One region of the Dietzia sp. UCD-THP genome, then DNA from elsewhere that is predicted to be linked to it. Evidence: predicted binding sites of a transcription regulator. Region 1 holds the regulator's gene; the other holds the start of a gene.

What was found. The regulator LexA, encoded in region 1, represses DNA repair genes until DNA is damaged. The targets are predictions, from matches to a motif close to CGAACANNTGTTCG.
Region 2: H483_RS34155 (HNH endonuclease signature motif containing protein) is a predicted target of LexA. The motif match lies at 6,119-6,132, and genes of this name have one in related genera.

Annotation. Positions count from the first base shown of each region.
Region 1 is NZ_KB714650.1:210,649-218,247, forward strand. It holds gene hrpA (ATP-dependent RNA helicase HrpA) at 1-1,232, shown strand, start outside; gene H483_RS29505 (hypothetical protein) at 1,263-1,808, opposite strand; gene nrdR (transcriptional regulator NrdR) at 1,889-2,347, opposite strand; gene H483_RS29515 (hypothetical protein) at 2,462-2,824, opposite strand; gene lexA (transcriptional repressor LexA) at 3,054-3,722, shown strand; gene hflX (GTPase HflX) at 3,821-5,269, opposite strand; gene dapF (diaminopimelate epimerase) at 5,326-6,210, opposite strand; gene H483_RS29535 (malate synthase G) at 6,331-7,599, shown strand, end outside.
Region 2 is NZ_KB714655.1:121,307-128,905, reverse strand. It holds gene H483_RS38850 (SipW-dependent-type signal peptide-containing protein) at 1-33, opposite strand, end outside; gene H483_RS38245 (SipW-dependent-type signal peptide-containing protein) at 116-874, opposite strand; gene fgd (glucose-6-phosphate dehydrogenase (coenzyme-F420)) at 1,264-2,283, shown strand; gene H483_RS34175 (suppressor of fused domain protein) at 2,280-2,918, shown strand; gene H483_RS34170 (methylated-DNA--[protein]-cysteine S-methyltransferase) at 2,922-3,548, shown strand; gene egtB (ergothioneine biosynthesis protein EgtB) at 3,672-5,009, shown strand; gene egtD (L-histidine N(alpha)-methyltransferase) at 5,006-6,022, shown strand; gene H483_RS34155 (HNH endonuclease signature motif containing protein) at 6,144-7,424, shown strand; gene pta (phosphate acetyltransferase) at 7,480-7,599, shown strand, end outside.

The DNA.
Region 1 (7,599 bases):
AGTGGCTGGTCCCCGGCCTTCGGGAGGAGCTGTACACCGAGATGCTCCGGACTCTGCCCAAGTACCTCCGGCGTCTGTGCTCCCCGCCCGCCGAATACGCGGCCCTGCTGGCCGGGGATCTCACCCCACGCTCGGCTCCTCTCCCGGTGGCGCTCGCCGGGGCCCTCTCGGCCAGGATCGGGACGACCGTCGATCCCCGCGATTTCCATCCGGAACGCCTCCCCGACCATTTGCGCATGCGCTTCGAGGTCGTCGACGGCGACGAGGTGGTGGCCGCGGGTACCGATCTGGCCGCCCTGCGCAGCCGCCTGGTGGAGAAGGTCCGAGCAACTCTCAACTCGCGACTCGTCCCCGATGACGGGCCTCATCGGAACTGGACCGCGGACACGATCGGGGACCTGGAGACCTCGATCAGCGGGACCGTTGACGGTGTCGAGGTGACGGTCTATCCGGCGCTGCAGGTGCGCCCCGACGGCCTCCACCGGATCGCGTGCGCCACCGAGGAGGAGAGGAGAGCCGCGCAGACCGCGGCCGTGTTGACGATGATCTCGAAGGACGTGATCTCCGCGGCGTCGGTAGTCCGGGGCCGTCCGGTGGAGCAGCGCCTCGCGCTCACCCAGTATCCCCACGGCGGGGCCGACGGTCTGGTCTCGGACGCGGCCCTGGCTGCGTGTGGACGGATCGTCGCCGCACGTAAGGGAGTGCCGGTCCTCACCGTTCAGGAGTTCGAGGAGCTGCGTGCGAAGGCCAGGGCCGAAGCGCCGGCCGCCGTCTCGGCGTCGATTACCGCCGCTCTCCCGGCACTGGTTGCCGCGCGATCGGTGATGGCGCGGTTGGAGCAGGCTCCGCGTGACGTCGCAGACGACGTCCGGCCCGCGCTGGACTTCCTCGTGGGCAAGGGGTTCCTCGCGCGACACCCCGTCGAGGTCCTGCCGCAACTGGAACGTCATGTGAGAGCGATCGATCTCAGGCTCGACCTGGCGGAGAAGTCACCGTCGAGGTATCGGGAGCTCACCGCCCGGCTCGAGGAGTCGGAGGCGACCGTTGCGCAGGCGACGGCGGCACTTCGCGGGCGGCCGGGTGGGGCGAGGACGTCCCGGGATCTGCGATGGATGCTGGCGGAGTATCGCGTCGGACTCTTCGCACAGTCCCTGGGAACCTCGCGCCCTGTCTCCGCCGAGAGGATCGACAAGGCGGTGGCCGCCTCTCTCTCCCGTCGCCCCGGGCGGTGAGCCCACGACGCCCGCCGTGCGTCACCACCGTCACCAGTCCCGAGTGTCGCCCGCCCCGCGACCCTGTGTCACTCGGGCGACCCGGTCCACCCGCGCCAGCACGTACCGCTGCATCGCGACCGGGAGCAGGTGCACCAGGACACCGAGTACCACCACGATCACCGCGCTCGACCAGGCGCTCACGAACACGAGTGGGATGGCCACCAAGGCGTGAATCCCCGCGCCGACCCCGTGGGCGATCTGGCTCTGCATGGCGTCCGCGCGGATCCCCACCAGACCGGCTCGACCGCGACCGCTGTTGCCTCGTCGCCCCAGAGCGCGGTTCCACCCGACCCGATCCAGCACACGGAGGGTGGAGGGGATACCGAACAACCGGGCGCGGGGGATCGTCCGCTGCGACGTCGTGGTCACCCATCTCGGAATCACCGCTTCGGGCACGGGGCCCATGACGCCCAGGATCCCGAAGACTCCGGCCGAGAACGCCCACGGGAATACCGGGTGGTGAGGCCCGATGACAAGCCAGGCGCTCACGACGAACAGCACCGACAGCACGGCGCTCGCAACCACGCGGAGCATGGTCTGAGAGTAGAACAGGGCCGCGAAATGGGGCTCAGCGCGGCGCACCCGCGCTCGTCGATACGGCGACGAATGCTCGATCACCGGTGGGCGGCGTGTCGCTCTCGAAGAGCGATGATCTCCCTCTCGAAGTCCGCGGCAGAACTGAACTGCTTGTACACGGAGGCGAAACGCAGATAGGCGACCTCGTCTAGGTCCTGGAGAGGTCCGAGGATGGCAAGCCCGATCTCATGAGCCGGGACCTCGGAAGCCCCGCCGGCCCGGACGGCGTCCTCGACCTGCTGAGCGAGCCGCCGGAGCGCGTCCTCGTCGACCGACCTGCCCTGGCACGCACGGCGGACGCCGCGGACCACTTTGTCGCGGCTGAAACGCTCCGTCACGCCGTTGCGTTTGAGGACGGTCAACAGCGGCGTCTCAAGGGTGGTGAACCGGTGACCGCAATCGGGGCACTCGCGTCGACGCCGTATCGCCTGCCCTTCGTCGACCGACCGCGAGTCGATCACCCGAGAGTCCTCGTGGTGACATATGGGGCAGTACATTCCAGCTTCGCCATTCGTCGACCTGGTCCGAACCTGTCCACCGGCCGGAGCCGACGGCGGTGCGAGGGCGACGGGCCGCCGTCCCGGGACCATTCTAGAAGGCGATGCCGTGGGTCACGCGTAGGCGGGCCCACCCACGAGGGCCAACGCCAACAACATCAGGATTCCGAAGACGATGCCCCCGACCACCAGTGCCCAGGTCGGCACGTCGTCCACCACCGGTGCGACCGATCGCGCCTCCACTCCGCACGCCCTGACCTGACCCGTGGACGCCGGCCGCACGCTCACCCGGCGACCGGGCGCCACCGACCGCGTGGGCACCTTCCGGCCACGGTCGAGGGTGCGGGTGACGGACGGGACCTCGGCGTGGACGCGGGTACCTGCCCTAGGCGGATCGAACCGGTCGTGCGCGGCCAGGCAGACCTCTGTCCACGGGATGGACGGACGCGATCGTTGCTGTATCTCCAGGACGGTCATGACAACTCCCCACTCGATACGATGTGCGAACCCTATTCGCACACGCGTGTGCCTCATTGTGCACATCTGTTCGAACTCGAACGTGACTAGAGTTGTATCACGCGGGTCCGACAGAGTCGACACTCGCGAGCACATTTTTCGAACACCTGTGTGGCGCACCCGCCCGGGGCGACGTAGGGTGTACACAGACAGAAGACGTCGAACACCCATTCGCTGAAGGGACCGCCGCATGCCCAAACCAGACTTCGAGGCCCTGACCACACGCCAGAAGAGCGTGCTGTTGCACATCCACGACACCGTCAAGGAGAGGGGGTATCCGCCGAGCATCCGGGAGATCGGTGATGCGGTCGGCCTACAGTCGACCTCCTCCGTGGCGCATCAGCTGCGGACCCTGGAGAAGAAGGGCTTCCTGACCCGCGACCCCCACAAGCCGCGGGCGGTCGACGTTCACGGTGTCCCTGGTCAGCGATCGCGGGGGCGACGTGCACCCGCGCAGGAGGACGTGCGGCCCGGCGGAGCCGTCGAACCGGTCTACGTCCCGGTCCTGGGGCGGATCGCGGCGGGCGGTCCGATCCTCGCCGAACAGGCTGTGGAGGAGGTCTTCCCCCTCCCCTCCGACCTGGTGGGATCCGGGGACCTGTTCATGCTCAGGGTTGTCGGCGAATCGATGATCGACGCCGCGATCTGTGACGGCGACTATGTAGTGGTCCGTCGGCAGAATGTCGCCGATAACGGCGAGATCGTGGCGGCGATGATCGACGGCGAGGCCACGGTCAAGACGTTCCGCAGGGATTCGACCGGGGTGTGGCTCCTACCCCACAACCCGTCGTTCCGCCCGATCCCCGGTGAGCACGCGACGATCCTCGGAAAGGTCGTGACCGTCTTCCGCAAGCTCTGAGCCTGTGCCGATGGTGCGTCGCCTGACCTCACCCGACCGAGGCGGGCGCCTCCATCACCACGAGAGCCGGGGCGGTTCCGACCCGCACGGCGCTCTGGTCAGGCGACCCCGTCACGCTGGTCGGCGACGCGATACTCGCCGAGTTCTCCCGCCACTGAGGCGGGAAGCCGAACCTCTATCCGGGTACCGTACGTCGTGTGATCCTCGGCGATCACGGCGCCCTCCGCGTGGACGCGGGCGACCACGTCGCCCCTCGTGAAGGGGATCTCGAGCGTGACCCGGGTGTCCCCCGAGGCGACCACCTCCATGATCCGCTCGAGGAGTTCATCGAAACCCTGGCCCGTCGCCGCCGACACGAACACCGCGTCCGGTAGCGCGTGGTGCAATTCCGTAAGGACGACGGGGTCGGCCGCATCGATCTTGTTGATCACCACCAGTTCGCGCGGTCTCTGGGCGTGCTGCTCCTCCACGACGTCGTTGATGACTGTCCGGACAGCCTCGATCTGGCGTAACGGGAAGGTGTCCGATCCGTCCACCACGTGCAGGAGGAGCTCGGAATCAACGACCTCTTCCAACGTCGACCGGAACGCCTCGACGAGCTGGGTAGGGAGGTGTCGGACGAATCCGACGGTGTCGGTGAAGACCACCACACGCCCATCGGGGAGCTCGGCGCGCCGAGTCGTCGGGTCCAGGGTCGCGAACAGCGCGTTCTGGACCAGTACTCCCGCGCCGGTCAGTCGGTTGAGCAGACTCGACTTGCCGGCGTTGGTGTACCCGGCGATGGCGATCGACGGAACCGGGGTGGCGCGTCGTCGGTGCCGCTTGGTGTCGCGGGCCTGCTTCATCCCCTTGATCTCCCGGCGGAGTCTGGCGGTGCGCTCCCTGATCCGACGGCGGTCGGTCTCGATCTTCGTCTCACCGGGACCACGGAGCCCGACGCCACCGTTGCTCCCCGCCCTGCCGCCGGCCTGCCGGGAGAGCGCCTCGCCCCAGCCGCGCAGCCGCGGGAGCATGTACTCCATCTGCGCGAGAGAGACCTGGGCCTTGCCCTCACGACTGGTCGCATGCTGGGCGAAGATGTCGAGGATCAAGGCGGTGCGGTCGATCACCTTGACGTTGACCACCTTCTCGAGGGCGATGAGCTGACCGGGTGTCAGTTCACCGTCGCAGATCACCGTGTCCGCGCCCGTCGCGACGATGACATCCTTGAGGGTCTTGGCCTTACCGGAACCGATGTAGGTGGCGGGGTCCGGCTTGTCGCGGCGCTGGATCAGCGCATCGCAGACCTCGGAGCCCGCGGTCTCGGCGAGCTGGGCCAGCTCGGCCATGGCGGCCTCGGCCTGCGCTGACGTGCCTTCGGTCCAGACCCCGACCAGGACGACGCGCTCCAGACGGAGCTTGCGGTACTCGGCGTCGTTGACATCCTGGAGCTCGGTCGACAGACCGACGACTCGGCGCAGCGACGAGCGCTCCTCGAGCTGGAAGTCTCCGACCGAAGGGTCATGGTCTCGTGTAGCCCGGTCAGGGGCGGCGTCATCGATAGTCATTCACCTGCATCATCTCACAGAAACGGTCACGACGCCTCCGCGAGTGGAGCCGGGCGTCAATGCGTGTACCACCCGTGCGCGACGAGCTCGGACGGTCCGGTGAGAGTGGAACCGGAATCAGTCAGGGCCACCCCGACCTCGCCCCCCGGCACGGACACCAGGACCTCGCCCGTGGCCTCTCCTGCGTCGGCCAGAGCCGCGACGGCGGTGGCGACGATGCCGGTGCCGCAGGACATCGTCTCCCCCGATCCTCGCTCGTGGACGCGCATGAAGACCCGTCCGTCCACCAGCGGGGTGGCGATCTCCACGTTGACACCCTCGCTGAAGAACCCGGTGTCGTACACCGGCGCCTCGTGCACCGGCAGGTCGCGCAACTCCGCTGGCCCCAACCCCGGGACCACGCACGCGAGGTGGGGGTTGCCCATGTCCACCGCGAGGCCCGCGTACACGCGTCCGGAGAGTTCCGCCGAGGAGACCCCGAGGAGTACGGGCTCACCCATGTCGACACGGACCACGGCGTGGGTGCCGTCGTGGTGAAGGATGTCGGCGGGTCGAGGACCGGAGCGGGTCCCGACGGCGATCCGGCCGACCCCGGCACGGCCGGTCGAGACGAGGGCGTGGGCGAACACCCTCACCCCGTTGCCGCACATCTCGGCGATCGACCCGTCCGCATTCCGGTAGTCCATGAACCAGTCCGCGGCACCGACGCCGTCCGGCAGCGCGGCAAGGACACCCCGGTCGACCAGGGCACCGGCCGTGGCGATCCGGAGTACGCCGTCCGCGCCGATCCCGCCCCGCCTGTTGCACAGCGCCCTCACCAGGTCGTCGTGGAGTTCCACGTCCGCGCGGTCATCGGGCAGGATCACGAAGTCATTGAGAGTTCCGTGACCCTTGAGGAACATCAGGCCCTCGGGCGATTCGGTCACAGGCGTGGAGGTCATGGCTCCCGAGTCTAGCGACCCCGCCACCCCGTTCCACCCTGCGGAAAAGCCGGATGATCACAGGGCGTGCGAGCACTAGAGTCGACGAGGAGGAACGGTCCCTATGTGAGGAGAGCATCGATGTCCGAACGCATCACAGTCGGCGGTATCCAGGTCGACGAGGTCCTCTACGACTTCGTCAACACCGAGGCGATCCCCGGCACCGGGGTCGATCCCGACGCGTTCTGGGCGGGTGTCTCCGAGATCTTCACGGATCTGGCCCCCCGCAACCGTGAACTGCTCGAGACTCGCGACGCGTTGCAGTCCAAGATCGACGCCTGGCATCACGAGAACCCGGCTCCGATCGAGCAGGGCGCCTACACGCAGTTCCTGCGGGACATCGGATACCTGGTGCCCGAGCCGGATTCCGTTTCCGTCACCACGGAGAACGTCGACGCGGAGATCGCGACCGTCGCCGGACCGCAGCTCGTCGTCCCGGTCATGAACGCCCGCTTCGCGATCAACGCCGGCAACGCCCGGTGGGGATCGCTCTACGACGCGCTCTACGGGACCGACGCGATCCCGGAGTCGGACGGGGCGGAGCAGGGCTCGTCGTACAACAAGGTCCGCGGCGACAAGGTCATCGCCTGGGCCCGCGGATTCCTCGACGACGCCGCTCCGTTGGCGTCGGGCAGCCATGTGGGGTCCACCGGGTACGCCGTCGTCGACGGCAGTCTCCAGGTGACCGTGGCCGACGGATCGACCACCGGCCTGAAGGCTCCGGAGAAGTTCGTGGGGTACCTCGGCCAGGCCTCCTCCCCGTCGTCCGTCCTGCTCTGCAACAACGGGCTGCACATCGAGATCCAGATCGATCCGGACTCCCCGATTGGTTCCACGGACGACGCGGGCGTCAAGGACGTCGTCCTGGAGTCCGCCGTCTCCACCATCATGGACTTCGAGGACTCCGTCGCCGCCGTCGACGCCCGGGACAAGACCCAGGGGTACCGCAACTGGTTGGGTCTCATGAAGGGTGACCTGTCTGAGGAGATCACGAAGGGCGACAAGACCTTCACCCGCGTCCTGAACGACGACCGGGTCTTCACCGCTCCCGACGGCGCGGGCGAGGTCCGGCTCCACGGCCGCTCCATGCTCTTCGTGCGCAACGTCGGCCACCTGATGACCAACCCGGCGGTTCTCGACGCGAACGGCGATGAGCTCCCGGAGGGGATCCTGGACGCTGTGATCACCTCGCTGGCGGGGATGCACGGTATCGCCGAGGGCAATGAGCGCGGCAACAGCCGGCACGGTTCGATCTACATCGTCAAGCCCAAGCAGCACGGGCCCGAGGAGGTCGCGTTCACCACCGAGCTGTTCAGCAGGGTCGAGCAGCTCCTCGGCCTGCCGGCGAAC
Region 2 (7,599 bases), on a different contig from region 1:
CGCCGCAGATGCGGCACCGACGAACCTAGTCATTCTTATCTCCACTTTTGGGACGACGCCTCCCGGAGGGGGCCAGGGGGACAAGGCCCCCTTCGGGAGGGGAGGAGAACGACGATTAGATGTCTGTCGACTGGCCGTTGAAGACCCACGTCACGGTGGTGGGATCCTCATTGGTCGGCGCAGCGGCGTCGGCTGTTTCGACAGCCAGCTGATTGGCGATCCGAACGGGATCGATCGGCGAAGCGGTCAGCGGCACCGCGCCCAGGGTCACAGCAATACACAGGTGTTGGCGGCCCGGCACGGGGTCTGCAGCTTGATTGGCACCGACCTGGAGAGGGACGGTCACCGGCGGCAGTGGCAGGTTCACGGGCGAACCGGTCGCCAGGCCCGCCCACGTCAACGGACTGAGACCACCTGCTGAGGCGGGGTTGCAGTTCGCGCCGTGGGTTGGCTCTGTGAAGATGCGGTACGTCAGGACACCGGCGTACTTCCCGACGGCCTCCACCGAATCGAGAGTGAAGGTGCCCCCATGGTTGGAATCGGGACTGGTCGCGATCGTGAGCGGGGCGTAGACGGTCTGGCTCGGCGTCATCGACTCCGAGTTGAGATTGAACGACAGTCTCGCGGTCTCGGCCGGGGCGGGGCCACCCAGCCCGTCGTAGTCCGCAAAGGTCGTCCCATTGATGGATCCCTGGAGCTCGAAAGCCCCGGTGTTGAAAAGTCCGTCCGCGAACACATCATCGGACCACGCGGCCAGGGTGATCGCGGCACCGAGGCCGAGGACCACGCCGCCGGCGAGAATCGCCTTGCGCTTGCGGCTGCGCTCCTGCTGCTTGAGCTGGGCGTCAGGGGTGAGGGGGTGGTTGGCGTTCAAGAGACGCGCCTTTCCGTGGGGGCCGGCAGACGGGCCCGGAGTTGATGTGGTGTGTCGGCCCCGTACGTATTCGGACGCTGATCGACGTCGGGCCTCGGCGACCCCGTACGAGGATTGCGCATATTTCTTCATAATCCAATGCGATTGGCAAATCCTTATCGATGCTGCCAGCTGAACCAATCTGTCCGCAGGTAAGCCTAAGTAAATTTCATGTTGGTTAGTCATGCTAACGTTACTCAGGATTTTATCAGCATGTTTCGTGGGGGTCGGGGCGAGGCCGTCTCGGCGTGACGCCCGGAACTCCGGTGCGGCGGCGCTGGCATACTCGGCTGTAGTGCCCCGACAGCGATGTCGGTGAAGTCGCTCACACAACCTCTGAGGAGTCGTCGATGCCCCCCACCTCCGCCCTGAAGCTCGGGTACAAGGCCTCGGCCGAGCAGTTCGGCCCGCGCGATCTGGTCGAGTACGCGGTCCTGGCGGAGCAGTCGGGCATGGACTCGGCCACGGTCTCGGACCATTTCCAGCCGTGGCGTCACGACGGCGGGCACGCCCCGTTCTCCCTCGCGTGGATGACGGCCGTGGGGGAACGCACCGAACGCCTGCAGCTGGGCACCTCAGTGCTCACGCCCACGTTCCGCTACAACCCGGCGGTGCTGGCGCAGGCCTTCGCCACCATGGCGTGCCTCTACCCGGGCCGCGTCTTCCTGGGCGTGGGCACCGGTGAGGCGCTCAACGAGATCGCCACGGGCCACCAGGGGCAGTGGCCCGAGTTCAAGGAGCGGTTCGCTCGCCTGCGCGAATCGGTCCGACTCATGCGCGAGCTGTGGACCGGCGAGACCACCAATTTCGACGGCGACTTCTACACCACCAAGGACGCGTTCCTCTACGACGTGCCCGAGGGTGGGGTGCCGGTCTACATCGCCGCCGGAGGTCCGGTGGTGGCCAAGTACGCCGGCCGGGTGGGCGACGGCTTCATCTGCACCTCGGGCAAGGGCATGGAGCTCTACACCGACAAGCTCCTGCCGGCGGTGGAGGAGGGCGCGGGGATCAACGACCGCGACTCCTCCCTGATCGACCGGATGATAGAGATCAAGATCAGCTATGACCCCGATCCGGCCGCGGCGCTGGAGAACTGCCGTTTCTGGGCGCCGCTGTCGCTGACCCCGGAGCAGAAGCACTCGGTGGACTCGCCGCGGGAGATGGAGCGCCTGGCCGACGAGCTGCCGATCGAGCAGGTGGCCAAGCGGTGGATCGTGGCCTCGGACCCGGACGACGCGGTGGCGCAGGTCAAGCAGTACGTCGACGCCGGCCTGAACCACCTCGTGTTCCACGCGCCCGGCCATGATCAGAAGCGGTTCCTCGACCTGTTCAAGACCGATCTCGAGCCGCGGTTGCGTGAGCTGGCGTGACCGGCGAGAGCACAGTGCCGGGCCCGGGCAAGGCGGACCTCTCCGGTCTCGAGAGCCTCTTCGGCGAGGCCGAGTCGGTTCGCGTCCTGCGCTACCCGCACGAGACGGAAGCCGACGAGGAGGGGCAGACCGCCCAGTGGCACTGCGACGTCGTCGTCGTCGACAACGTCCCCGCGCCCGGGTTCACCACCTACGCCACCGTCGGCGCGCGGCAACTGCCCACCAACGTCACCACGCCCGAGGGGCGGCAAATCCGCAGTGAGTTCGTCACCGTGGGCCGCACCGGCCACCGCGCCATGGCCGACGTCCTGGACGCGTGCGCGCTGGCCGTGGCCTCAGGGTCCATCCACGTGGCGCCGGGTGCGGTGATCCCGAACGCGATGGGGCTGGTCGACTCCGGCCGGCGCTGCGAGCACCTGGTCCTGGCCCCGCCGTTCCTGTGGCCCGAGCTGCAGGTCGTCGACGAGACCGGCGGGCCGGACGGAACCGGGCCCCTGCTCACGCGGCTACAGGCGGTGCCCATCACCACCGCCGAGATGTCGGCGGTCGCCCGCGACGGCGCCGAGACGCTGTTCGAGCGCCTCGACACGGCCGATGCCGACGTCACCAACCCGGACCGGCCGAGCGTGGTCTGAGGCGTGACCTCGACGCGCGGGACCACGGGAAGGGCCGTGCGGGTTCTCGACACGCCCGCCGGATGGGTTGTCGTCGAGGCCACGGCGACCGGTGTGTCGCGCCTGGACCAGGTGGGTCCCGACCCGCTCGGTGCGGACCGGGACCCCGCCCCGGGGTTCCCCGTTGAACCCTCCGACGACGACGACGAGGCGGGCGGCGCCGAGCCCGGTGCCGAGACCGGCGCGGCGGCCGAGCACCTCGATCGGCTGGCGAGCCAGCTCGAGGCCTACTTCGCCGGCCGGTTGCGGGCGTTCGACACCCCCGTGGACTGGGTGGCCGCAGGTGTGCACGATGAGTTCTCCCGCGAGGCCTACCGCGAGATCCAACACATCCCGTACGGAGAGACCTCGACCTACGGCCAGGTCAGCGTGGACGCGGGCCGACCGCGCAACGCCCGCCGGGTGGGCCGGTTGTGCACCCTCGTGCCCGTGCCGTTCCTCATCCCCGTGCACCGGGTCATCCGCGCCGACGGTGGCATGGGCCATTGTCCCGAGTACCGTCTGCGGCTCCTGGATCACGAGCGACGCAATCTCGGCGCGGCGACGCCGGTGCCTTTTGCCGGCGACAGTGTTCGGAACGGCGGCCCCTGACCGCCGGGTCATCCGACGGACTGCTGCTGAGCGCGGGGTCATCCGGAGAGCGGTGGGCACCGAACCACCACGTGGATAGTCTGGCGGCAGCCGGACCACCGACCACGAACCGGGGGAGAGCCCATGACCGTTGGAGACGTCACCACCCAAGGGCCGCAGCCGGTTCCGGGGAGCAGCGCCGGGGCCACGGTCGAGAGATTCCTGCGCGTTCGCCGACTCACCGATCTCCTGGCCTCCCGTCTGAGCGCTGAGGATCAGATCCCCCAGTCGATGACCGCGTCCAGTCCCGCGGCGTGGCATCGGGCGCATACCACGTGGTTCTTCGAGGAGTTCGTGCTCGGCCGTCTGCCGGGGTACACCTCGCCCGAGCCGGTGTTCCGGTTCCTCTTCAACTCCTACTACGAGGCCGTCGGCCCGCGGCAACCCCGGCCCCAGCGCGGGCTCATCACCCGACCGTCGGTGGCGGAGATCGGCGACTTCCGGGCGCGCGTCGACGAGGCGGTGGTGGCCGCACTCGAGGCCGGCCGGGTCGACGACCGCGGGTTGGAACTGCTCGAGCTGGGCTGCCACCATGAGCAGCAGCACCAGGAGCTGATGCTCATGGACGCCAAGCACCTGTTCTCCCACAATCCGACCGACCCCGTCTACGTGCACAGGGCCCCGGACCCGGCTCCTGCCGCGCCGGCCGAGCAGGACTGGCTCGACGTGGTCGAGGGGGTCGCCCAGGTCGGTGCCTCCGACCCCACCGACCCGTCTGATACCACCGGCCGTGCCGGGTTCTCTTACGACAACGAACGCCCGCGTCACCGGGTGTGGGTACCCGGAGGCCAGGTGGCCACCCGGCAGGTCACGGTGGCGGACTGGAAGCGGTTCATGGCCGACGGCGGGTACTCCCGCCCCGAGCTGTGGCTCTCCGACGGGTGGGCCGCCGTGCAGGCCGAGGGCTGGGACGCGCCCGGGTACTGGCGTCGCGAGGACGGCGCCGGGGACTCCGCCGCCACAGACGGGAGTGCCGCCCACGGTGACTGGACCACCTTCACCCTCTCGGGCCGCCGTCCGGTCGTGGACGCCGAGCCCGTCTGCCACGTGTCGTTCTACGAAGCCGACGCGTTCGCGCGCTGGGCCGGGGCCCGACTGCCCACCGAGTTCGAGTGGGAGGTCGCGTCCGCCGGCTGGTTGATCGCCGACGAGCTCGACCCCGACCGGTGCCACCCGCAGCCCGCCACGGAGCGGACGATCGGCGGGGTCTGGGAATGGACCTCCAGCGCCTACCTGCCCTACCCGGGGTTCGTCACCGAGGAGGGTGCGGCGGGCGAGTACAACGGCAAGTTCATGTCCGACCAGCATGTCCTGCGCGGCGGTAGCGCCCTGACCCCGGCGGGTCACACGCGGCCCACCTACCGCAACTTCTTCCCCGCGTCGTCGCGGTGGGCGGCCACCGGACTGAGGCTCGCGCGATGACCGGCGACGAGAACACGCCCGGGGCCACCGCGACGACCAGAACGACGATCACGACGACCACGACGACGAGGCTCGCAGGCCCCGACACCGCCGCCCTCGAGTCGGACCTGCGCGACGGGTTCTTCGCCGACCCGCCGACCGTTCCGCCACGCTGGTTCTACGACGAGAAGGGCAGTGTGCTCTTCGATCAGATCACCAGGGTGGTGGAGTACTACCCCACCCGGGCCGAGGCCGAGATCCTAAGGGCCCGAGGCCGCGAGATCGTGGGCGCGGCCTCGACGGTGGTCGAGCTGGGGGCCGGGACCTGCGAGAAGACCCGAGTGCTCCTCGACGTGTTGACGGACGCTTGCGCGGATGCGCGGTTCGTGCCCGTGGACATCAGCTCCGAGATGCTCGTCGAGAGCTCGCGCGCGCTGGAACAGGAGTATCCGGGCCTGCGGATCGACCCGGTCGTCGGCGACATCACCGCCCTCGAGGGGCCTCTGCCGGGCGAGCCGGGAGGTCGGTTGGTGCTGTTCCTCGGCGGTACCGTCGGCAACTTCAGCGAGTCGCAGCGGGCCGTGTTCTTCCGGATGCTCCGCGCGATCATGGGCCCGGGGGACCGGCTTGCGGTGGGATTCGACCTGGTCAAGAACCCGGACCGGCTGGTGGCGGCCTACGACGACGCCGCCGGCGTCACCGCCGAGTTCAACCTCAACATGCTCGACGTGATCGCCCGGACCGTCGACTGCACGGGCCTCGACCGCAGGGACTTCCGGCACGAGGCCGTGTGGAACGCGGGAGAGAGTCGTATCGAGATGTGGTTGCGCGCGGTGCGTGAGGTGCGGATCGACTTTCCGACGCTCGGTCGGGGCCGGACCCTGGCCGCGGGTGAGGGGATCCGCACCGAGATCGCCCGGAAGTTCGAGCCCCGTGCGCTGGTCGATGAGCTCGCGGGACACGGTTTCGGCGGTGGCGCGGTCTGGACCGACGAGGCCGGGGACTTCGGGCTGGCCGTCGTCGTGGTCGATTAGGGAGCGGCCGCCCGTCCCCCGGGGGCGTCGGGATCCCACGGGGCCGAGGCTCCTGCCCGGCTGGTTTCGGTGCCGTCGCCGCCGCCGGTTCGATGTCGTACGTGTGTTCTATTCTCGGGCCATGCAACAGGAGGAGTGGGACGCGCCGGGGCGGGGGTCGGAGACGGCCCCGCTGGCTGACGTTCTCGCCTTTCTCGAAGCCTCCGTGGAGAATTTGTGCCAGGTCGGCTGGTCGGACCAGGACGCGGATGCGCTGGTCGAGGCTGTGGGCCGGACCGAGATCGTTGTCCGCAGGCTTGAGGCCGCCGGGGCCCGCGCCACTGCCGAACTCGCAGCCCTGCACCGGCGGAAAGGTCGTTCCAGCGGGGGAGTCGCCGCCCTGCTGGCGGAGAACCTGGGGTTATCCAGAGGAGCCGTCCACGGGCGGATCGAGGCGGGCGGGAGGCAGGCCACCCCGGCCGGGCGGGCGGCGGCGGTCGGGGAGATCACCGCCGAGCACGAGCGGGTCATCGCTAAGGCGGTCTCCGGGCTCCCCGGGTCGATCGGCGGGGCCGCGGCGACCCGGTTCGCTGAGGAGCTCACCGAGTTCGCGCGCACCGTCGCTCCGGCAGAGTTGCGGGCCGAGGCCGCCCGGCGCGTTTCGGCCCTGTGCCCTGGCCGCGGCAAGGATCGCGAGGACCATCAGGAACGACAACGGTCGGCGCGGCTCGGCGCGGTCCGGCGCGACGGGACCAGCACTCTGACCATGACGCTGACGCCGCGCGGACGAGCGCTGGTCGAGCGTGCGCTGTGTGACTTCGGCGGACCCGGCGGGGCCGTGGCGGGTGAACCCGGGTCGGACCAGCGAACCCCGGAGCAGCGGGCGCACGACGCGCTCGTGCACCAGTGGGCTCTCGGCTCGACCGTCGACCCCGCCCGGCCCAAGGGGATCGCCACCATCGTGGTGCGCGTAACCCCGGAGCAACTCGAGCACCCCGACGCGCTGGTGGAGACCGACTCCGGTACCCAACTCAGCGTCCGTCAGGCCGTCTCGATGGCCGGGACGCTCCCGTGGTTCGTCTCGTTGCTGCGCGACGGTCTCGAGGAACTGCACCGGATCGACGTCGATTCCCACCCCGGCCGCCGCCTGGCCTCCGCCATTCAGCGCCTGGTTCTGTACGCCGCGCACGGAGGGTGCACCTTTCCGGGATGCTCCGCGCCAGCCAGAAGAAGCCAGTTCCATCATGTGAAGGAGTGGTCGAGAGGCGGGCCGACCACGGTCGGAAACGGTACGTTGGGCTGTCCCGTGCACCACGCCTTCGTCGGTGACGGCCCGTCGGCATGGACCACCCGTGCCGACCCCGCCGCTCCTGGTCGCTGTACCTGGGTGCCGCCCGGGGTCGACAGGCTCACCGATGTCTAGGGCCGCACGGGGTGTACTGGGTGTGCCGGGCCGCTCGCGCTGTCACAATGCCCTCGTGCCCGATTCCGCCGTGCCCGATTCCCCCGTACCCGAGACCCTCCTGGCTGAGCCCTCCGCGCCCACGATCCCGTCCCCGGTTACCGAGGTCCCCCTGTCCTCCTCCGCGGTCTACGTC